3 regions of the Rubrivivax sp. JA1026 genome follow, and region 1 is predicted to be linked to each of the others. Evidence: riboswitches for the same ligand, from Rfam matches in the RefSeq annotation. Region 1 holds a riboswitch; each other region holds the start of a gene.
What was found. Region 1 has a riboswitch for cobalamin ahead of G5B56_RS12830 (energy-coupling factor ABC transporter permease). Riboswitches for the same ligand answer to the same signal wherever they lie in the genome.
Positions count from the first base shown of each region.

Region 1 (6,217 bases):
GCGCCGCCGCGGCGGCTTCGCAGCCGGTGGCGCGGCCGACGAGGTCGATGTTGCGCCGCACCGCCGCCAGGTCCGGATGCGCCAGCACCAGCACCGCGACGCCGGCGCGCTCGAATGGCTCGACGAGGCCCAGCGCGCTGCCGTGCGACGGCGTCAGCACGATCAGGTCGGGCTTCAGCGCCGCCAGCGCCTCGGGCGAATAACCCAGCGCGCCGCCGACCGACGGTTTGGCCAGCGCCGCCTCGGGATATCGCACGCGGCCGCCGATCGCCGCGACACGCGCCTCCAGCCCGAGCGCAAAGACGATCTCGATGTTGCTCGGAAAGATCGCGACGATGCGCTGCGGCGGCGCGGCCAGCCGCAGCCTGCGCCCCAGCGCGTCGACGACGCTGCGCGGCCAGGTGTCCGCGGCCTGTGCCTCGCGCCCGGCACAGCACAGCGCGGCACCCGCCAGCAGCGCCCGCCGCGCCGGCGACGAAGGCCCGCTTACCACTGCGCCTTCAGCCGCAGGAACAGGCTGCGCGGCGTGCCGAAGCAGCCTGCTTCCTGCGACGAGAAGTCGTCGGCGATGTACTCGACGTCGGCGAGGTTGTCGACGCCGGCCTGCACCGACAGCCGCGGCGTCGCCTGCCAGGTGACGGCCGTCGCCAGCAGCGTGTACGACGGCAGGATCTGCGAGTGCTCGACGTTGTCGCGCAGCGGACGGCGGCCGACGTGGTTGGCGCTGCCCGTCCACTGCCAGTCGCCTTGCGACCAGGCGAGGCCGGCGCCGGCGATGTGGCGCGCCGACATGCGCATGCGGTTGCCGGCGTAGTTCGGCCCCGGGTTGCCGGCGCTGTCATAGGTCGGGAAGTCGCGCAGCCGCGCGTCCTGCCAGGTGTAGTGGGCGTAACCCGACCAGGCCGCCGACAGCCGCGCGCGCAGCAGCGTCTCCAGCCCGCGCACGCGCGAGCTGGCATTGGTGAAGATGAAGCTGTCGGGCCCGGTGCGAAACGATCGCTGGCCGTCGGTCTTGTCGGCCTGGAACAGCGCCACCTGGTAGCTCCAGCGGTCGTCGAGCGCGCGGCCCTTGGCGCCGATCTCGAGGCTGCGCGTGACTTCCGGGCGCAGCAGCGCCGGCACGACGACACCCGAGCGCGTGTTCAGCGCCACGGCCTGCGGCCGGAAGCCTTCGGCCCAGTTGGCGAACAGCGCGTTCTCGCTCGCCGCCGAGGCCGCGTAGCGCCAGTCGGCGCCCAGCCGCGGGCTGGTGCGGCTGGCCTCCTGGCCCGCCTGCACGGCGGTGCCGCTGCGCTGCAGCGTCTGCTCGAAGCGGTCGTGGCGCAGGCCGGCGCTGAGGCTCAGCGCGCCGATGTCGATGCGGTCCTGCAGGTACAGGCTGCGCACGCGCTGGTCGAAGCGCGAGTCGGTCACCGGGCCGCGGATGCCGCGCGGATCGCTGCCGACGTTGCTGACCGGCGTGTCGTAGTCGGGGCCGCGATAGGTCGGTGCGCCGCTGAACGACGGCGAGGCCTGGTCCTGCCAGCCGGACTCGAGGTTCAGCCCGAGCTGCAGCGCGTGCCGTGTCACACCGAGTTCGGCCTTGGCGTTCAGCGTGAACTCGTGGAACAGCCCGCGGTCCTGGGTGTCGGTCTCCGACCAGCCCTTGGTGACGGCGGCCGGCGGCGGCACGATGGTGATGCCGCCCTGGAACAGGCGGTCGTAGCGCGCCATGCTGCTCAGGTGCTCGAAGCTGATCGCCGGCGTCAGCCGCACGCGGTTGCGCCAGGCCAGGCTCAGGTACTCGCCGTCGACGTGCGCGCCGGGGATGCCGTAGTTGTCCTCCGGGGCTATGCCGAACATCGGATGGCCGTCCTTCAGCGGCACGATCGAGCCGCGTTTGGCGTTCACCTGGCTGGAAAAGAGCTGCACGCTGCTGGCCCAGTCGCGGGTCATCGCCAGCTCGCCGCCGACGCTGGCCGTGGCCTGGTCGCGCGGCGTGCCGTCCTGGAAGCCGTCGACGCGGCTGTAGGCGGCGCCCACCGACAGATGGCCGCGTTCGCCGTCCCAGCGCTGGCGCAGGCCGAGGTCGCGGCGGCCGAAGCTGCCCAGCGTCGCGCGCGCGCTGCCGCCTTCGGCCTCGGGTTCGATGAACATCTGCACGACGCCGCCGATCGCGTTGCGGCCGTACAGCGCCGAAGCCGGGCCCTTGATGAACTCGATGCGTTCCAGCAGGTCGGGCGCGACCAAGGTCAGGTCGGCGTTGCCCTGCAGCAGGCGCAGCGGCACGCCGTCGATCAGCACCAGCACGTCCTGGGTGTCGCGCAGGCCGCGGGTCTCGAACCGCGTGAAGTAGTTGCCCTGGGTGCCGTGCTGCAGCCCGGGCACCGCGCGCAGTGCGTCTTCCAGCGTGCGCGCGCCGACGGCGTCCATCTCGTCGCGGCCGACGGCGTAGGTGCTGAACGGCAGATCCAGCGGGTCTTCGGCGACGCGTGTCGCGGTGACGACGCGGCGCTCGGCGGTGATCTGCACCGTCTCGACGGCCTCGCTCTGGGCCTGGGCGGCGGCCGGCAGCAGCAGCGCCAGCACGGCAGGGCGCCAGTGGCGCGACGGTGATCTTTCCTGTGGCTTCATCTTCATCGTCTCTTCTTCTGGAGGGAGGGAAACAGGGTCAGTCGCGGTGCCAGAGCAGCACCGCGCTGCGTTTGGCGCAGCCCAGGCGCAGGCCGCGGCGGCCGGGCCGCGCCGAGGCGGCGACCTGGGCCAGCACCTGCGGCCGGCGGTCGTCGCCGGGCGGCAGACGCAGGCGCTCGATGACGTGCGCCTGGGCCGCGGCAAGCGACTCGAAACACACCTCGTAGCGCCAGTCGGCGAAGTGCAGCGCCTGCGGCGCGCGTGTGGGGCCCAGTGCGGCGAGCACACGTTCGACGACCGGGCGCGTGTCGGCGCCGTGCAGTTCGGGCGTCAGCACGCCGGCCAGGCAGAACGTCGCCGGCCCGGCCTGCGCCGGCACGACCCAGGCCATGCAGCGGCGCCAGCGTGTGGCCATCGCGTCGTGGAAGGCGGCGGGTTCACGCTGCGCCGGCGGCAGGTGCGCGGCCAGCAGCGTGTCGGCGGCGACGGCGGGCTCGAGCTGCGTCCAGTCGACGGGCGACAGCTCCAGGCGGATGCCGCGCACGGCCAGCGCCGGTCGCCGCGCGAGCAGCCGGCGCTGCATCTCGGGCTGTGGTTCGACGGCGTGCCAGCGCGCGCCGGGCGCGAGCATGCGGCGGCTGAGCACGCCGCTGCCGGCACCGATGTCGAGCAGATCGGGCAGCGAGCGCGGCAGCAGCGGCAGCACGGCGCGGGCGTAACCCGAGCGCACGATGGTGTGCGCGTAGAACGCGGCTTCGGCCTCGCCCCAGGCGCAGGGCGTGGCGGCGTCGGGCCGGAGTTCCGGCGCGTTGGAAGACATGGGAATACCGGCGTACGCGCCCTGGCCGCTTCCCCGCAGCCTGGCGCCTTACGGCCTGCCGCTCGCGCGGCACGCCACCTCGTTGGCCGGTATCCGGGCTGGCGGAGACGACCCGTGTGTCCTTCCCAGGAGACGACTCCCAGTGGCTTCGACACGAGCTGGGGCCTGTGAGGCCCCGTCCGCTTACCGTTGCGGGGGCAGCTCAGGTTGGGGGCACGAGGCCCCTCCCTGATTCCCGTTGAACTGCATCCACCGGAGGGTGGGCGCGAGCACCAACGGCCGGCATCATAACCAGCGCCGCCGGCGGCCCCGCCGCGAGACCTGACCTGTATCATGCGCCGCGTTGGTGCTCGCCGAGGCTCTCCGCCGAGGCAGTTCAACGGGAATCAGGAAGGGCGAGGCCGTCACGGCGCGAGCCCCAACCTGAGCTGCCCCCGCAACGGTAAGCGGACGGAAAGACGGCTTCGTGCCGGCTCTTCCGGCCCGTGACACGGCCACTGGGACGGCGGCGCGCCAGCGTCGCCACCGGGAAGGCGTCACGGACAGGTCCGCCAGCCCGGATACCGGCCAACGAGGTGGCGTGCCCGCGCGAGCGGCGCGCCGTGTAGCGCCAGCCGCGGGGAAGCGGCCAGGCGCGTCGAACCCGTCTCACGTTTTCCGAGCCGTCCCTTCCCAGCGCGTGCCGTGTCGCCGCGCCCGAGCCGTCGTGCGGCGGCGGGCCGCCGTCGTCGCGCCGTCTCGACCCAGGAGCACCCGATGCACATCGAACCCGGCGTCCTCGCCCAGACCAAGATCCTCGCCGCCAACGTCGCCGCCGGCGGCGTGCTGCTGGCGCACCTGCCGGCACTCGCCAAGCGCCCGGCGCTGTGGCTGCGCACGGCGCTCGCGGCGGTGTTCTTCTCGCTGTTCATGCAGTCCTTCCACATGGCCGTCGGCCCGTCGGAGCTGCACTTCATCGGCGCGATGCCGATCTACCTGCTGCTGGGCTATCTGCCGACGCTGTTCGGCTTCGCGCTCGGCCTGCTGCTGCAAGGCCTGCTGTTCGAGCCGCAGGATCTGGTGCACCTGGCGGTGAACACGCTGTCGCTGGTCGTGCCGCTCACCGCGGTTCACTTCGGCATCGGCCGCCGCCTGTCGGCCGCGCAGGTCAGCGAGGCGCGTGTCGCCACCGTGCTGCGCCTGGACGCGGCCTACTACGCCGGCGTCACGGCGATGGTCGGCTTCTGGCTGGCCATCGGCCAGGAAGCGACGCCGCTGGCCGACTGGGCGCGTTTCGCTTCGTCCTACCTCGTGCTGGTGGCGCTGGAGCCGGTGTTCACGCTGCTGATCGTGCGCGCCGTGCGCCGCTGGCGCGAAGCCGGCTGGGCGCGCGCCTGCCTGGACGAGCGGCTCACCGCCGCCGCCTGACGGGCCGCCGCCATGCAGATCGAAACGCCCCCGTTCGATCGCGACAAACCGCGCCCTCAGGGCGAACGCCGGGGGCTGGTGATCGTGCACACCGGGCCGGGCAAGGGCAAAAGCACCGCCGCCTTCGGCCTGGCGCTGCGCGCCCACGGCCGCGGCAAGGCGGTGAAGGTCTACCAGTTCATGAAGGTGCCCTCGGCACGGTTCGGCGAGCACCGGCTGTTCGAGCAGCTGGGCATCCCGATCGAAGGCCTGGGCGACGGCTTCAGCTGGAAGAGCCGCGACCTCGGCCACTCCGCCGAGCTGGCGCTGGCCGGCTGGCAGCGTGTGCGCGACACGGTGCTGTCGGGCGCGCACTTTCTCGTCGTGCTCGACGAGGTGATGGCGCCGCTGCGCTACGGCTGGATCCCGCTGGACGAGTTGCTGGCCTGCCTGCGCGCGCGCCCGCCGCAGGTCCACGTGCTGCTGACCGGGCGCGGCGCGCCGCCGGAGCTGATCGAGGCCGCCGACACGGTCACCGAGATGACGAAGCTGAAACACCACTACGACGCCGGCGTGCCCGCGCAGCGCGGCATCGAGGACTGAGAACCCATGCACAAGATTCCCGCGACCATCGTCACCGGCTTCCTCGGCGCCGGCAAGACGACGCTGCTGCGCCACCTGCTGACGAACGCCGGCGGCCGCCGCATCGCCGTCATCGTCAACGAGTTCGGCGAACTCGGCATCGACGGCGAGCTGCTGCGCGGCTGCGGCATCGGCTGCGACGAAGCGGGCCGCGACGACGGCAACCTCGTCGAGCTCGCCAACGGCTGCCTGTGCTGCACCGTGCAGGAGGAGTTCGCGCCGGTGATGGAGCGCCTGGCCGAGCGCCGCGAGCGCATCGACCATCTCGTCATCGAGACCTCGGGCCTGGCGCTGCCCAAGCCGCTGGTGCAGGCCTTCCAGTGGCCGACGCTGCGCCACGCGTTCACGGTCGACGCCGTCGTCACCGTCGTCGACGCGCCGGCGGTGGCCGAAGGCCGTTTCGCCGACGACCCGCAGGCCGTCGACGTCCAGCGCCGCGCCGACGACAACCTCGACCACGAGTCGCCGCTGGCCGAGCTGTTCGAGGACCAGCTCGCCACCGCCGACCTCGTCGTGCTGAACAAGACCGACGCGCTCGACGCCGCGACGCTGGCCGCCGTCGAGGCCCAGGTGCGCGCCGGTGCGCCGGCGGCCGTCAAGCTGCTCGCCGCGCAGCACGGCCGCCTGGCGCCCGACGTGCTGCTGGGCCTGGGCCGCGCCGTCGAGGACGCGATCGACGGCCGCCACACGCACCACGACGCAGAAGAGGACCACGACCACGACGAGTTCGACTCGGTCGCGCTGACGGTCGAGGTG
Region 1 covers NZ_JAALCQ010000007.1:47,806-54,022, reverse strand. Annotated here, with positions in the region: gene G5B56_RS12845 (ABC transporter substrate-binding protein) at 1-493, opposite strand, end outside; gene G5B56_RS12840 (TonB-dependent receptor) at 487-2,619, opposite strand; gene G5B56_RS12835 (class I SAM-dependent methyltransferase) at 2,651-3,433, opposite strand; cobalamin riboswitch at 3,500-3,725, opposite strand; cobalamin riboswitch at 3,761-4,020, shown strand; gene G5B56_RS12830 (energy-coupling factor ABC transporter permease) at 4,190-4,840, shown strand; gene cobO (cob(I)yrinic acid a,c-diamide adenosyltransferase) at 4,853-5,422, shown strand; gene cobW (cobalamin biosynthesis protein CobW) at 5,429-6,217, shown strand, end outside.

Region 2 (6,217 bases), on a different contig from region 1:
TCCTCGATCGAGATGATCGGGTACTTGTCGGCCCAGGTGGCGAGCATGTCGGTCCACTCGCCGGCCGACAGCACCAGGCCTTCGCCGTCGAGATGGTACTTGCCGTCCTTGTAGAACTCGCTGGCGGCGCAGTCCAGGCCCAGCGCGATCTGCTCGCCCGGGGTGTAGCCGGCCTTGTCGATGGCCTCGAGGATCAGCTGGATCGCGGCCTCGTGGTTGGCGACGTTCGGCGCGAAGCCGCCTTCGTCGCCCACCGACGTCGGCATGCCCTTGGCGTCGATGATCTTCTTCAGCGCGTGGAAGACCTCGGCACCGTAGCGGATGGCCTCGCGGAAGGTCGGCGCGCCGACCGGCAGGATCATGAACTCCTGCAGGTCGAGGTTGTTGTTGGCGTGGGCGCCGCCGTTGATGACGTTCATCATCGGCACCGGCAGGCTCATGCGGCCCATGCCGCCGAAATAGCGGTACAGCGGCAGGCCCGATTCCTCGGCCGCGGCACGCGCGACGGCCATGCTGACGGCCAGCGTCGCGTTGGCGCCCAGGCGGCCCTTGTTCTCGGTGCCGTCCAGATCGACCAGGGTCTTGTCCAGGAAGGCCTGCTCGCTGGCGTCCAGGCCCAGCACGGCTTCGCTGATCTCGGTGTTGATGTGCTCGACGGCGCGCAGCACGCCCTTGCCGAGGTAGCGACCCTTGTCGCCGTCACGCAGCTCGATCGCCTCGCGGCTGCCGGTGGACGCGCCCGAGGGCACGGCCGCACGGCCCATCGTGCCGCTTTCCAGCAGCACGTCGCACTCGACGGTGGGGTTGCCGCGGCTGTCGAGGATCTCTCGGCCGACGATGTCGACGATCGCACTCATGGGAGCTGCCTTTCTTTTCTGGAGGATCTCTGTGCTCAGACCGGGGCGTCCACGCCTTCGACGAGCACCATGTTGAAGTAGTCGGTGGCGCCCTGACGGTGGGCGCGCGCGGCACGATACATCTGGCCGTCGTAGAAGGCCTTGGCCGCCTCGTAGCTGGGGAAACGCAGCATCGCCACGCGCGCCGGGTTCCAGTCGCCCTCGAGGCACTCGTGGCGGCCGCCGCGCACGAGGTATTCGCCCCCGGCGGCCTTCACCGCCGCCGGCGCCTCGGCCATGTACTGCTTGTAGCGCTCGGGGTCGCTGATCTTCATCTCGACCAGCAGGTAGGCGGGGGCGGACATGGCCGGGCTCAGCAGCTGAAGTCGTTTTCGAGCAGCGGCTGCTGCTTGACGACGCGGTCGATGGCGACGAGCTGTTCCAGCAGCGCCTGCATGTGCTTGAGCGGCACCGCGTTCGGGCCGTCGGACATCGCGTTCGCCGGGTCCGGGTGCGTCTCCATGAAGAGGCCGGCGACACCGACGCCGACCGCCGCGCGCGAGAGCACCGGCACGAACTCGCGCTGGCCGCCCGAGCTGGTGCCCTGGCCGCCGGGCAGCTGCACGCTGTGCGTGGCGTCGAAGACCACCGGCGCGCCGGTCTCGCGCATGATCGCCAGGCTGCGCATGTCCGAGACGAGGTTGTTGTAGCCGAAGCTCGCGCCGCGTTCGCAGACCGTGAACAGGTCCTCGGCCAGGCCCTTCTCGCGCGCCGCGGCGCGGGCCTTGTCGACGACGTTCTTCATGTCGTGCGGGGCGAGGAACTGGCCCTTCTTGATGTTCACCGGCTTGCCGCACTGGGCGACGGCGCGGATGAAATCGGTCTGGCGGCAGAGGAAGGCCGGCGTCTGCAGCATGTCGACGACGGCGGCGACCTGCGGCACCTCGGCTTCGGTGTGCACGTCGGTCAGCACCGGCACGCCGAGTTCGCGGCGCACCTTGGCCAGGATCTCCAGCCCGCGTTCCATGCCCGGGCCGCGGAAGGAGCTGCCGCTGGAGCGGTTGGCCTTGTCGTAGCTGGACTTGAAGATGAACGGGATGCCCAGCGCCGAGGTGATCTCCTTCAGGCGCCCGGCGACGTCCATCTGGAGCTGCTCGCTCTCGACGACGCAGGGGCCGGAGATCAGGAAGAAGGGCCGGTCGATGCCGACCTCGAAACCGCAGAGCTTCATGCGACTGCCTTTTGCGCGACGCCTTCGCCGCGCCGCGCCTGGTGGTCCAGCGCCGCCTTGACGTAGCTGGAGAACAGCGGGTGCCCGCCCCAGGGCGTGCTCTTGAACTCGGGGTGGAACTGCACGCCCATGAACCACGGGTGGCGGTCCTGCGGCAGCTCGACGATCTCGGTCAGCTGCTCGCGCTGCGTCAGCGCGCTGATGACGAGGCCGGCGGCCTGCAGCCGGTCGAGGTAGTTGACGTTGGCCTCGTAGCGGTGGCGGTGGCGCTCGGTGACGACCGGGCCGTAGATCTGGTAGGCCAGCGTGCCGGGCTTGACGTCCGAGCTCTGCGCGCCCAGGCGCATCGTGCCGCCGAGGTCGGAGCTGGCGCTGCGCTTCTGGATCGAGCCGTCGCGGTCCTGCCATTCCTCGATCAGCGCGATCACCGGGTGCGGCGTCTGCGGCGCGAACTCGGTGCTGTTGGCGTTCTCCAGGCCGGCGACGTGGCGCGCGTACTCGATCGTCGCGACCTGCATGCCCAGGCAGATGCCGAGGTAGGGCAGGCGGTGCTCGCGGGCGAACTTGGCGGCCAGGATCTTGCCCTCGACGCCGCGCTGGCCGAAGCCGCCGGGCACGAGGATCGCGTCGTACTGCGCCAGCTGCGCGACGTTGTGCTCGTCCAGCGTCTCGGCGTCGACGTACTCGATGTCGACCTTGGCGTGGTTGTGGATGCCGGCGTGGCGCAGCGCCTCGTTGAGCGACTTGTACGAGTCCGACAGGTCGGTGTACTTGCCGCACATCGCGATCGTCACGCGGTTCTGCGGGTGCTCGACCTCCTGCACCAGCGTGTCCCAGCGGCGCAGGTCGGCGGGCTTGGTCAGCAGCTGCAGCTTCATGCAGATCAGCTCGTCCAGGCCCTGCTCGTGCAGCACGCGCGGCACCTTGTAGATCGTGTCGACGTCGGGCATCGAGATCACGCCGTGCTGAGGCACGTTCGTGAACAGGCTGATCTTCTCGCGCTCGTCGTCGGGGATGCGGCGGTCGGCGCGGCACAGCAGCGCGTCGGGCTGGATGCCGATCTCGCGCAGCTTCTGCACCGTGTGCTGCGTCGGCTTGGTCTTCAGCTCGCCGGCGGCGGCGATCCACGGCACGTAGGTCAGGTGCACGAAGGCGGTGTTCGCCGGGCCGAGCTTCAGGCTCAGCTGGCGCACGGCCTCCAGGAAGGGCAGCGACTCGATGTCGCCGACCGTGCCGCCGATCTCGACAATCGCGACGTCGACGTCGACGGCCCCGCGGCGCACGTAGTCCTGGATCTCGTTGGTGACGTGCGGGATCACCTGCACCGTCTTGCCGAGATAGTCGCCGCGGCGCTCCTTCTCGAGCACGCTCTTGTAGATCTGGCCGGTCGTGAAGTTGTTCGTGCGCTTCATCCGCGTGGTGATGAAACGCTCGTAGTGGCCGAGGTCGAGGTCGGTCTCGGCGCCGTCATCGGTGACGAACACCTCGCCGTGCTGGAACGGGCTCATCGTGCCCGGGTCGACGTTGAGGTACGGATCCAGCTTGATCAGGGTGACCTTCAGACCTCGCGACTCGAGGATCGCCGCCAGCGAGGCTGCCGCGATCCCCTTGCCGAGGGAGGACACCACGCCGCCGGTGACGAAGACGAACTTGGTCATGTCGCGTGGGGCACATGCGCAAGTCGCTGTGCCCAGGTGGTAAAGCGTGATTATAGGCGGCGCCCCCTGCCGCTCCCCGGTGCGCCGGCGCGCCGCTCGGGCGTGTCGCCGCGCCCCCCGGCGGTGCTAGACTTCGCGCCGCTTGCATCAGGTGCCCTCTTGCACGGCAGGTGTCGGAGGGTTGAACGGGAAGCCGGTGCGCGGCGCGTCCACGATGACGCGCGGCAATTCCGGCGCTGCCCCCGCAACGGTCGGCGAGGTGCGGTCAGCAATGCAGCCACTGGTCCAGCGAGGACTGGGAAGGCGCTGACGGCTTCGGTCCACGGTCAAACCGTCGGACCGGCACTCGCGAGCCCGGATACCGGCCCGATGCCAGGGATGCCGGCGTCGCGGTGGGCGGCGCGCACGAACCCCCGCGGCCCGGAGTCCGTCTTGACGTCCGCCGGCTCGGGTGACATCGGGCGTGCCGCGTTCCAGGACGGCGGCTTGACTCATCGCTGGTCCGCACGGGGTGTGCGGCTGGAGGCCCGCTTGTCCATGTCCTGTTTCGACCGCCGCACCGTCGTCGCGGTCGCCTGTTCGTTCGTCGCCGCCACTGCGGCGGCGCAATCCTCCGAAACCATCGTCGTCACCGGCTCGCGCGAGCCGCTGGCCGTCTCGCGGCTGGCCGCCGACGTCGTCGTGATCGACGGCGACACGCTGCGTGCCTCGGGCGCCACGTCGCTGGCCGACCTGCTGCGCGAGCAGGCCGGCGTGCAGCTGTCGCGCAGCGGCGGCCCCGGCGGCGCCACCTCGGTGATGATCCGCGGCGCCTCGGGCAGCCAGACCGTCGTGCTGGTCGATGGCGTGCGCATCGGCTCGGCGACGCTGGCCGACCCGTCGGTGCAGGCGCTGCCGCTGGCGCAGATCGAGCGTGTCGAAGTGCTGCGCGGCCCCGGCTCCAGCCTCTACGGCGCCGACGCCGTCGGGGGGGTCATCAACATCGTCACGCGCCGCGCCGACGCCGGCCTGCGTTTCGACGCCGCCGCCGCGTTCGGCGGCCGCGGCGCACGCGAGCTGTCGGCCGGTGCCAGCGGCAGCTTCGGCGCCTGGGATTTCGCCGCGTCGCTGGCCCGGCAGCACGACGACGGCGACAGCGCGCTGCGCCCCGGCGATCCGTACGGCAACTACAACGCCGACGACGACGGCTACACGCGCGACAGCGGCCAGGCACGCATCGGCTTCACGCCGGCGCCGGGCCACCGCATCGGCCTGTCGCTGCTGCGCAGCCGGCTGGAAACCCAGATCGACAGCACCGAGTACGCGCCGCCGAACTACGCCCCCGACAACACGCCGGACTTCCGCGACCAGCTCGACGTCGACGCCACCGCGCTCGACTGGCGCGGCACGCTCGCGCCGGGCCTGGTTGCGACACTGCGGGTCGACCGCGCGGTCGACGAGTCGCGCAGCGGCGAGGCGGTGGTCTACCGTTACCGCACCACGCGTGACCACGCGCTCGCGCAGTTGGCTTGGGAGACCGGCGTCGCCGGCCAGATCGTCGCCGCCGTCGAGCGTCTGGAAGAAGACGCCAAGACCGACAGCTACCGCGGTGATCGCGACACCGACAGTGCCGTGCTGTCCTGGACGGGCAGCGCCGGCCGTTACTCGTGGCAGGCCGACCTGCGCCGTGACGACAGCTCAGACTATGGCGCCCAAACCACCGGCCGCCTGGGCGGCAGCTTCGCGCTGACGCCCGCCTGGCGCTTGCGTGCGCTGGCCGGCAACAGCTTCCGCGCGCCGTCGTTCAACGACCTGCTGTACCCCGGCTACGGCGTGCCGGGCATCAAGCCGGAACGCGGGCGCAGCGTCGAGTTCGGCGTCGAGTGGGCCGCCGATGGCGACCGCGCCGCCCTGACGGTCTTCCGCAACCGGCTGAAGAACCTGATCGGGCCGGCCAAGGGCAGCCTGTGTCCTGACGACCCCCTCTACGCTTTGGGCTGCGTCGCCAACACTTCCCGCGCCCGTCTGCAGGGCGCGACGCTGTCGGGCGCCAAGGCGCTGGGCGACTGGTCGCTGCGCGCCCAGGTCGACTTCCTCGACGCCAAGAACGAGGACACCGGCGCCCGCCTGACGCGCCGTGCGGCGCACCAGGAGACGCTGGGCCTCGACTGGCGCCACGGCGTTTGGAACGCCGGGGCCAGCGTGCTGCACGTCGGCGCCCGGCCCGACAGCCGCGAACTCGGCGCCGAGACCACGCTGGACCTGAAGGCCGGCTGGCGCTTCGCCAAGGGCTGGACGCTGGAGAGCCGGCTGCTGAACGCGACCGACGAGGACCTCGAGCCCTCGGCCTACTACCGCGGCCCGGCCCGGCAGTTCTGGCTCGGCCTGCGCTACGAAGGCGGCGTCTGACGCCGCACGCCCGGGGCGGACGATGCACGAGCTGATCCTCGGCGGCGCCAAGAGCGGCAAGTCGCGCTGCGCCGAAACACGCGCGGCGCACTGGCTCGCGCTGC
Region 2 covers NZ_JAALCQ010000003.1:117,113-123,329, reverse strand. Annotated here, with positions in the region: gene eno (phosphopyruvate hydratase) at 1-857, opposite strand, end outside; gene G5B56_RS07045 (DUF1330 domain-containing protein) at 893-1,201, opposite strand; gene kdsA (3-deoxy-8-phosphooctulonate synthase) at 1,210-2,067, opposite strand; gene G5B56_RS07035 (CTP synthase) at 2,064-3,725, opposite strand; cobalamin riboswitch at 3,858-4,110, shown strand; gene G5B56_RS07030 (TonB-dependent siderophore receptor) at 4,263-6,113, shown strand; gene G5B56_RS07025 (bifunctional adenosylcobinamide kinase/adenosylcobinamide-phosphate guanylyltransferase) at 6,136-6,217, shown strand, end outside.
Region 2: another riboswitch for cobalamin. It lies ahead of G5B56_RS07030 (TonB-dependent siderophore receptor); the one in region 1 lies ahead of G5B56_RS12830 (energy-coupling factor ABC transporter permease).

Region 3 (6,217 bases), on a different contig from region 1:
GAAGGCCCGCACGCGCGCGCCGCGGCGCGCGTGCAGCCGCGCCAGCGCGCAGGCGACGGTGGTCTTGCCCTGGCCGGAGGCCGGGGCGGCGACGAGCACGACGGCGGCCATCGTCCCGGTCCCCGCGCTCAGACCGCCCAGCGCAGCACGACGAGCGCGCTGCGGCCGGCGACGTTGTAGCTGCGCGCGAGCGCGTAGTCCTTGTCGCCCGCGTTGTCGAGGCGCGCCTGCAGCGTCAGGCCCTTGCCGAGCTTGGTCTCGGCGCTCAGGTTGACGAGGCCGTAGCCGCCCAGGCGCCGGGTGTTGGCGGCGTCGTCCCAGCGTTCGCCGGCGGCCTGGACCTCGGCGCCGAGGCGCCAGCCGGCGAGCACGGTGTCCGCGCCCAGCGTCGCCAGGCGGCGCGCACGGCGGGCGATCAGCTTGTCGGTGGCCTCGTTCCTCGGGTCGTGGAAGTCCGCCGAGGCGCGCAGCGCGACGGCACCGACGCGCGTGCGGCCGGACAGCGTCAGCCCCTCGTAGCTCGCCTGGCCGACGTTCTCGTAGCAGCCGAAGCTCGAGGCGCAGGGGCCGGCGGCGCCGAAGACGATCAGGTCCTCGACCTTGTTGCGCCAGGCGACGAGGCCGATCTCGTGCTCGCCGGCGCTGCGGCGCAGGCCGATCTCGAGGTTGCGGCCGCTCTCGGGCACCAGGTTCGGGACGCCGTAGTCGCTGAAGCGCTGGTACAGCGTCGGCGCGCGGAACGAGGTCGCGGCCGACGCCGTCAGGCGCCAGGCCGGCGCGAAGCGCCAGCCCCAGGCCAGGCTGCCGGTGCCCTTGCCGCCGAACTCGCTGTCGTCGTCGTGGCGGGCGTGGGCCTGCAGCGAATGCACGCCGAACTCGCCGCGCCAGCCCAGCGCGACGCCGTCCTGCGAACGTTCGTCCTGCAGCCGCACGGCCGTGGCCGAGGCCAGGTTGTCCAGGCGGTCCTCGCGCCGCTCCAGCGTCAGCGAGACCCGCTGGCCGGGCCGCAACTGCTGCTCGTGCTGCAGCGTCAGGTCGCGCAAGCGCGTGCGCGTCTGGTAGATGCTCGGCTCGGTCTCGTAGAGGCTGCGCGACTCGGACAGCCGGGCGCTGCTCAGCGCCTGCTCGTTCCACTGGCCGCGCCAGGACAGCGCGGCGGTGCGCAGTTCGTGATGCGAGCGGTCGTCGCGCGTCGAGCTGCCGTCGTAGCGGGCGTTCAGGTGGCTGTCGGTCATCGAGGCCTCGACACGGTGCTCGGGCGCGAGCTGCCAGCCCACGCGGGCCTGCAGCGAACCGCGGCGCCAGCCGTCGGTATCGGGATTCTGGCCGTCGCGCGCATCGAAGCCGTTGCTGTCGCTCCAGCCGGCCGACAGCGCGTAGTCCAGGCGCCCGTCCGAGCCCGAGAGCCCGGCGTCGGCGAGCCGGCTGCCGCGGCTGCCCCAGCCCAGGCCGCCGCTGGCGCGCAGCGCGCCCTGGCCGCGGCGGGTGAAGACCTGCACCACGCCGCCGACGGCGTCCGAGCCGTAGACCGCGGCCGCCGGACCGCGCAGCACCTCGACGCGTTCGATGCGGTCCAGCGCGATCTGCTCCCAGGCGGCGCCGCCGGTGCTCTGCGAGTCGACGCGCACGCCGTCGACGTAGACCGCGGTGTGGCGCGTCTCGCCGCCGCGGATGTAGACGCTGGTGCTGCCGCCGGGGCCGCCGTTGCGGCTGATCTCGATGCCGGGCAGGCGGGCGAGCAGGTCGGCGACGCTGCTCGCGCCGCTGCGCTCGATCGCCGCGCGGTCGACGAGCGAGACGTCGGCCAGCGTCTGCGACAGACGCTCTTCGAGACGGCTGGCGGTGATGACGATCGGGTCTTCGCCGGCCTGGGCGAAGGCCGCCGGCGCGACGGCGGCGGCGACGGCGAGACGGGTGGCGAGAGCGCAGGCGCGCAGCGGGGCGTTCAAGCCCGGGACGGAAGTCGACATGAAAAAAGTCAGAGTCGGCGCGGCCGACCACCTCCCCGCAGCCGCCGCTGTACGGTGCCCGCGCCGCAGGCGCACGCACCCCCACGTTGGCCGGTATCCGGGCTGGCGGCGCGACCCGTGTGCCCTTCCCAGGCGCTTGACCCAGTGGATTCGACACGAGCGGAAGCCTGCGAGGGCTCCGACCGCTTACCGTTGCGGGGGCAGCTCAGGTTGGGGGCGAACCGGCGACACCGTGTCGCCCCTTCCTGATTCCCGTTGAACTGTCCCGGCAGACGCCGGGGACGAGCACCAACGGGGCGCATGATAGGCAAGGCCTCGGCAGCGCCGGGGCACGTTGCGCGATTCCTTGATGACAATCAAGCGAACGCCTCGACCGTCTTCCTTGCCTGGCGCAGAAGCACATGCGCATCGCGCACAAGCCGTGCGCCGGGACGGCCGGCAGCCGCCGCGACAATGCCGCCATGCCCACCGCGGAAGAACTCGACGCCCACCTGCGCCTGCTGCTGGCCGGCGCCTTCGTCATCGGCGCGGCTTTCGGCGCCGTCTCGCAGCGAACCCACTTCTGCACGATGGGCGCGCTGGCCGACGTCTTCGCCTTCGGCGACCGCACCCGGCTGCGGGCCTGGGTCGCCGCCGTCGCCGTCGCGGTGCTGGGCTTTCACCTGATGGTGGGCCTGGGCTGGGTGCGTGCGGCCGACAGCCTGTACGGCGGCACGCGCGTGGGCTGGCTGTCGGCGATCGTCGGTGGCGCGATGTTCGGCCTGGGCATGGTGCTGGCGTCGGGCTGCGCGGCACGCAACCTGGTGCGCCTGGGCGGCGGCAGCCTGAAGTCGCTGGTCGTCGTGCTCGTCGTCGGCGCCAGCGGCTTCGCGGCGATGAAAGGCGTCAGCGCCGTGCTGCGCGTGGCCAGCGTCGACCGCGTCGGCTTCGAGCTGCCGGCCGGCCAGGACGCGGCCGGTGCGCTGGCCGCCGCCACCGGCCTGCCGCTGCAGACGCTCGCCCCCTGGCTCGGCGCGGCGGTGGCCGCGGCGCTGCTGGCCTGGGTGCTGGCACGGCCCGAAGGCCGCGGCCGCGAGGTCGCCGGCGGCGCCGCGATCGGGGTGCTGGTGGTCGCCGCCTGGTGGCTGTCGGGCCGGCTGGGTTTCGTGCCCGAACACCCCGAGACGCTGGAGCCGGCCTTCCTGGCGACGAACTCGCGGCGCATGGAGTCGCTGAGCCTGGTCGCGCCACTGGCCTGGGGCCTGGACTGGCTGCTGTTCTTCAGCGACAGCCGCAAGACGCTGACGATCGGCATCTGCAGCGCCGCCGGCATCGTCGCCGGCTCGGCCGCGGTCGCGCTGGCCACACGCAGCTTTCGCTGGCAGGGTTTCGCCGGCACCGAGGACACGGCCGGCCATCTCGTCGGCGCGGTCCTGATGGGCACCGGCGGCGTCACCGCGCTGGGCTGCACCGTCGGGCAAGGAATCGCAGGTCTATCGACGCTTTCCGCGCATAGCGCCATCGCCGTCTCGGCTATGGTCCTCGGCGGCTTCGCAGGCTTGGCGCTGCAGCGCCGGCGCATCGAACGCTGCGGCTGAACCCACCACCCCACCACGATCGGAGGACAACGACATGAGATCGCCGATGCGACCGCTGCTGGTCGCGCTGGGCGCCGCGAGCCTGGCACTGCCGGCCGCCGCCGACCTGCGGGCCGACGAGGCGCTGGCCGCGCGCTCGGTCGCCGCCACCTGCGCCAACTGCCACGGCACCGACGGCCACTCGCGCACGGCGATCAAGTCGCTGGCGGGCCAGCCGGCCGAGCGCATCCTGCAGTCGATCGCCGACTACCGCAGCGGCGCGCAGCCGTCGACGATCATGGCGCAGATCCTGCGCGGCTACAGCGACGAGCAGCTGCGGCTGGCGGCGCACTGGTTCGCGGCGCAGCCGGCCCGGCCGGCCGACGCCCGCTAGGAGCGACACGATGCAGCAACCCGATCGTTTCGCCCTCTCGCGCCGCCGCCTGCTGGGCGCGGGGCTGGCCGGCGGCACGCTGGCGCTGGCCGGCTGCGCCGGCAACCGCGTCGTCAAGCCGACACCCGGACGTGTCGTCGTCGTCGGCGGCGGTTTCGGCGGCGCCACCGCGGCACGCTACCTGCGGCTGTGGGGCGGCGTCGACGTCACGCTGGTCGAACGCGAGGCGGCGTTCGTCTCCTGCCCGATCTCCAACCTGGTGCTCGGCGGCTGGCGCACGCTGGACGACATCACGCGCGGCTACGACGGCCTGGCCGCCGCCGGCGTCAAGCGGGTGCGCGGCGAGGCCGTGGCGATCGACCCCGAACGCCGCCTGCTGCGCCTGGCCGACGGCAGCACCCTGCCCTGGGACCGGCTGATCGTCGCGCCCGGCATCGACTTCGACACCGCCGCGATCCCCGGCCTGCAGCCGGCACTCGACGCCGGCACCGTGACGCACGCCTGGAAGGCCGGGCCGCAGACCGTCGCGCTGCGCCGCCAGCTCGAGGCCCTGCCCGACGGCGGTGTCGTCGCGATGACGATCCCGCGCGCCCCTTACCGCTGCCCGCCGGGGCCTTACGAACGCGCCGCCGTCATCGCCGGCTGGCTGAAGCAGGCGCGGCCGCGCGCCAAGCTGCTGGTGCTCGACGCCAATGCCGAGATCCAGTCGAAGAAGGCGCTGTTCGAGCGCGCGTTCAAGGAGCACTACGCCGGCATCGTCGAGTACCGGCCGAACGCCGAGCTGCGCGAGGTCTCGGGGCGGCTCGCGCGTTTCGACTTCGAGGACGTGAAGGCCGACGTGCTCAACGTCATCCCGCCGCAGCGCGCCGGCCGGCTGGCGCAGGACGCGGGGCTGGTGACGGTCAACGGGCGCTGGGTGGGTGTCGACTGGCTGACGCTGGAGTCGCAGGCGCTGCCGGGCGTGCACGTGCTCGGCGACGCCACCTTCTCGGCGCCGCTGATGCCCAAGAGCGGACACATGGCCAACCAGCACGCCAAGGTGGCGGCGGCGGCGGTGATCCAGCGGCTGCGCGGCGAGCCGGTGAACCCGGCGCCGCTGGTGATGAACACCTGCTACAGCTACCTGTCGGCGACGCACGCGGTGCACGTCGCCTCGGTGCACCCTTACGACGCCGCCGAGAAGACCTTCAAGGCGGTGCCGGCCTCGGTCGGCGTGTCCAAGGACTGGAACACCGCCGAGGCGCTGTACGCGCAGGCCTGGGCCGAGAACATCTGGGCCGACGCGCTGGCGCTGTGAGCTTGCGGGCGGCCCCCGCGGGGGGTGCCGCCCGCCGCCGCCGTCAGCGAACGACGGCGATCTCTTCGCGCTGGCCGCCCTTGAAGGTGTAGAGCGTCAGCGCGCCGTTCTTGATGTCGCCCTTCTCGTCGAAGGCGATCGTGCCGGTGACGCCCGGGACGCTGATCTTGGCCAGCACCGGCAGGTACTTCGCCGGGTCGGCCGAGCCGGCCTTGACCATCGCCTCGACCATCACCTTGGTCGCGTCGTAGGTGTAGGGCGAGTAGATCTGCACTTCGGTGCCGAACTTCTTCTTGAAGTCGGCCTTGAACTTGTCCATCACCGGCTTCTGCGCGCCTTCGACACCGCCGGCGATCGCGCAGACCACCTGGCCGTCGGGCACCTGGCCCGAAGCCAGCTTCGGCAGCTCGGCGGTGCAGACGCCGTCGCCGCCCATGAACTTCGACGTGATGCCGAGCTGCTTCATCTGGCGCAGCATCGGGCCACCGACGGCGTCCATGCCGCCGTAGAAGATGACGTCGGGCTTGGCGGCCTTGATGCCGGTGAGGATGCCGGTGAAGTCGGTCGCCTTGTCGTTGGTGAACTCGCGCTTGACGATGTTCGCGCCGGCGGCCTTGGCGGCCTTCTCGAACTCGGTGGCCACGCCCTGGCCGTAGGCGGTGCGGTCGTCGATGACGGCGACGGTCTTGGCCTTCAGCGTCTGCACCGCGTAGCGGCCCAGCGTGCCGCCGAGCTGGGCGTCGTCGGCGACCATGCGGAAGGTCGTCTTGAAGCCCTGGCGGGTGTAGCGCGGGTTGGTCACCGACGGCGCGATCTGCGGGATGCCGGCGTCGCTGTAGATGCGTGCGGCCGGGATCGCGGTGCCGGAGTTCAGGTGGCCGACGACGCCGTTGACCTTGCTGTCGACGAGCTTCTGCGCCGCCGCGGTGCCCTGCTTCGGGTCGCCGCCGTCGTCTTCGGCGAGCAGCTCGAACTTCACCGGGCGGCCGCCGATCTGCAC
Region 3 covers NZ_JAALCQ010000001.1:628,024-634,240, reverse strand. Annotated here, with positions in the region: gene G5B56_RS02885 (cobyrinate a,c-diamide synthase) at 1-111, opposite strand, end outside; gene G5B56_RS02880 (TonB-dependent receptor domain-containing protein) at 129-1,970, opposite strand; cobalamin riboswitch at 2,041-2,278, opposite strand; gene G5B56_RS02875 (YeeE/YedE family protein) at 2,432-3,547, shown strand; gene G5B56_RS02870 (cytochrome C) at 3,594-3,920, shown strand; gene G5B56_RS02865 (NAD(P)/FAD-dependent oxidoreductase) at 3,931-5,217, shown strand; gene G5B56_RS02860 (branched-chain amino acid ABC transporter substrate-binding protein) at 5,261-6,217, opposite strand, start outside.
Region 3: another riboswitch for cobalamin. It lies ahead of G5B56_RS02880 (TonB-dependent receptor domain-containing protein); the one in region 1 lies ahead of G5B56_RS12830 (energy-coupling factor ABC transporter permease).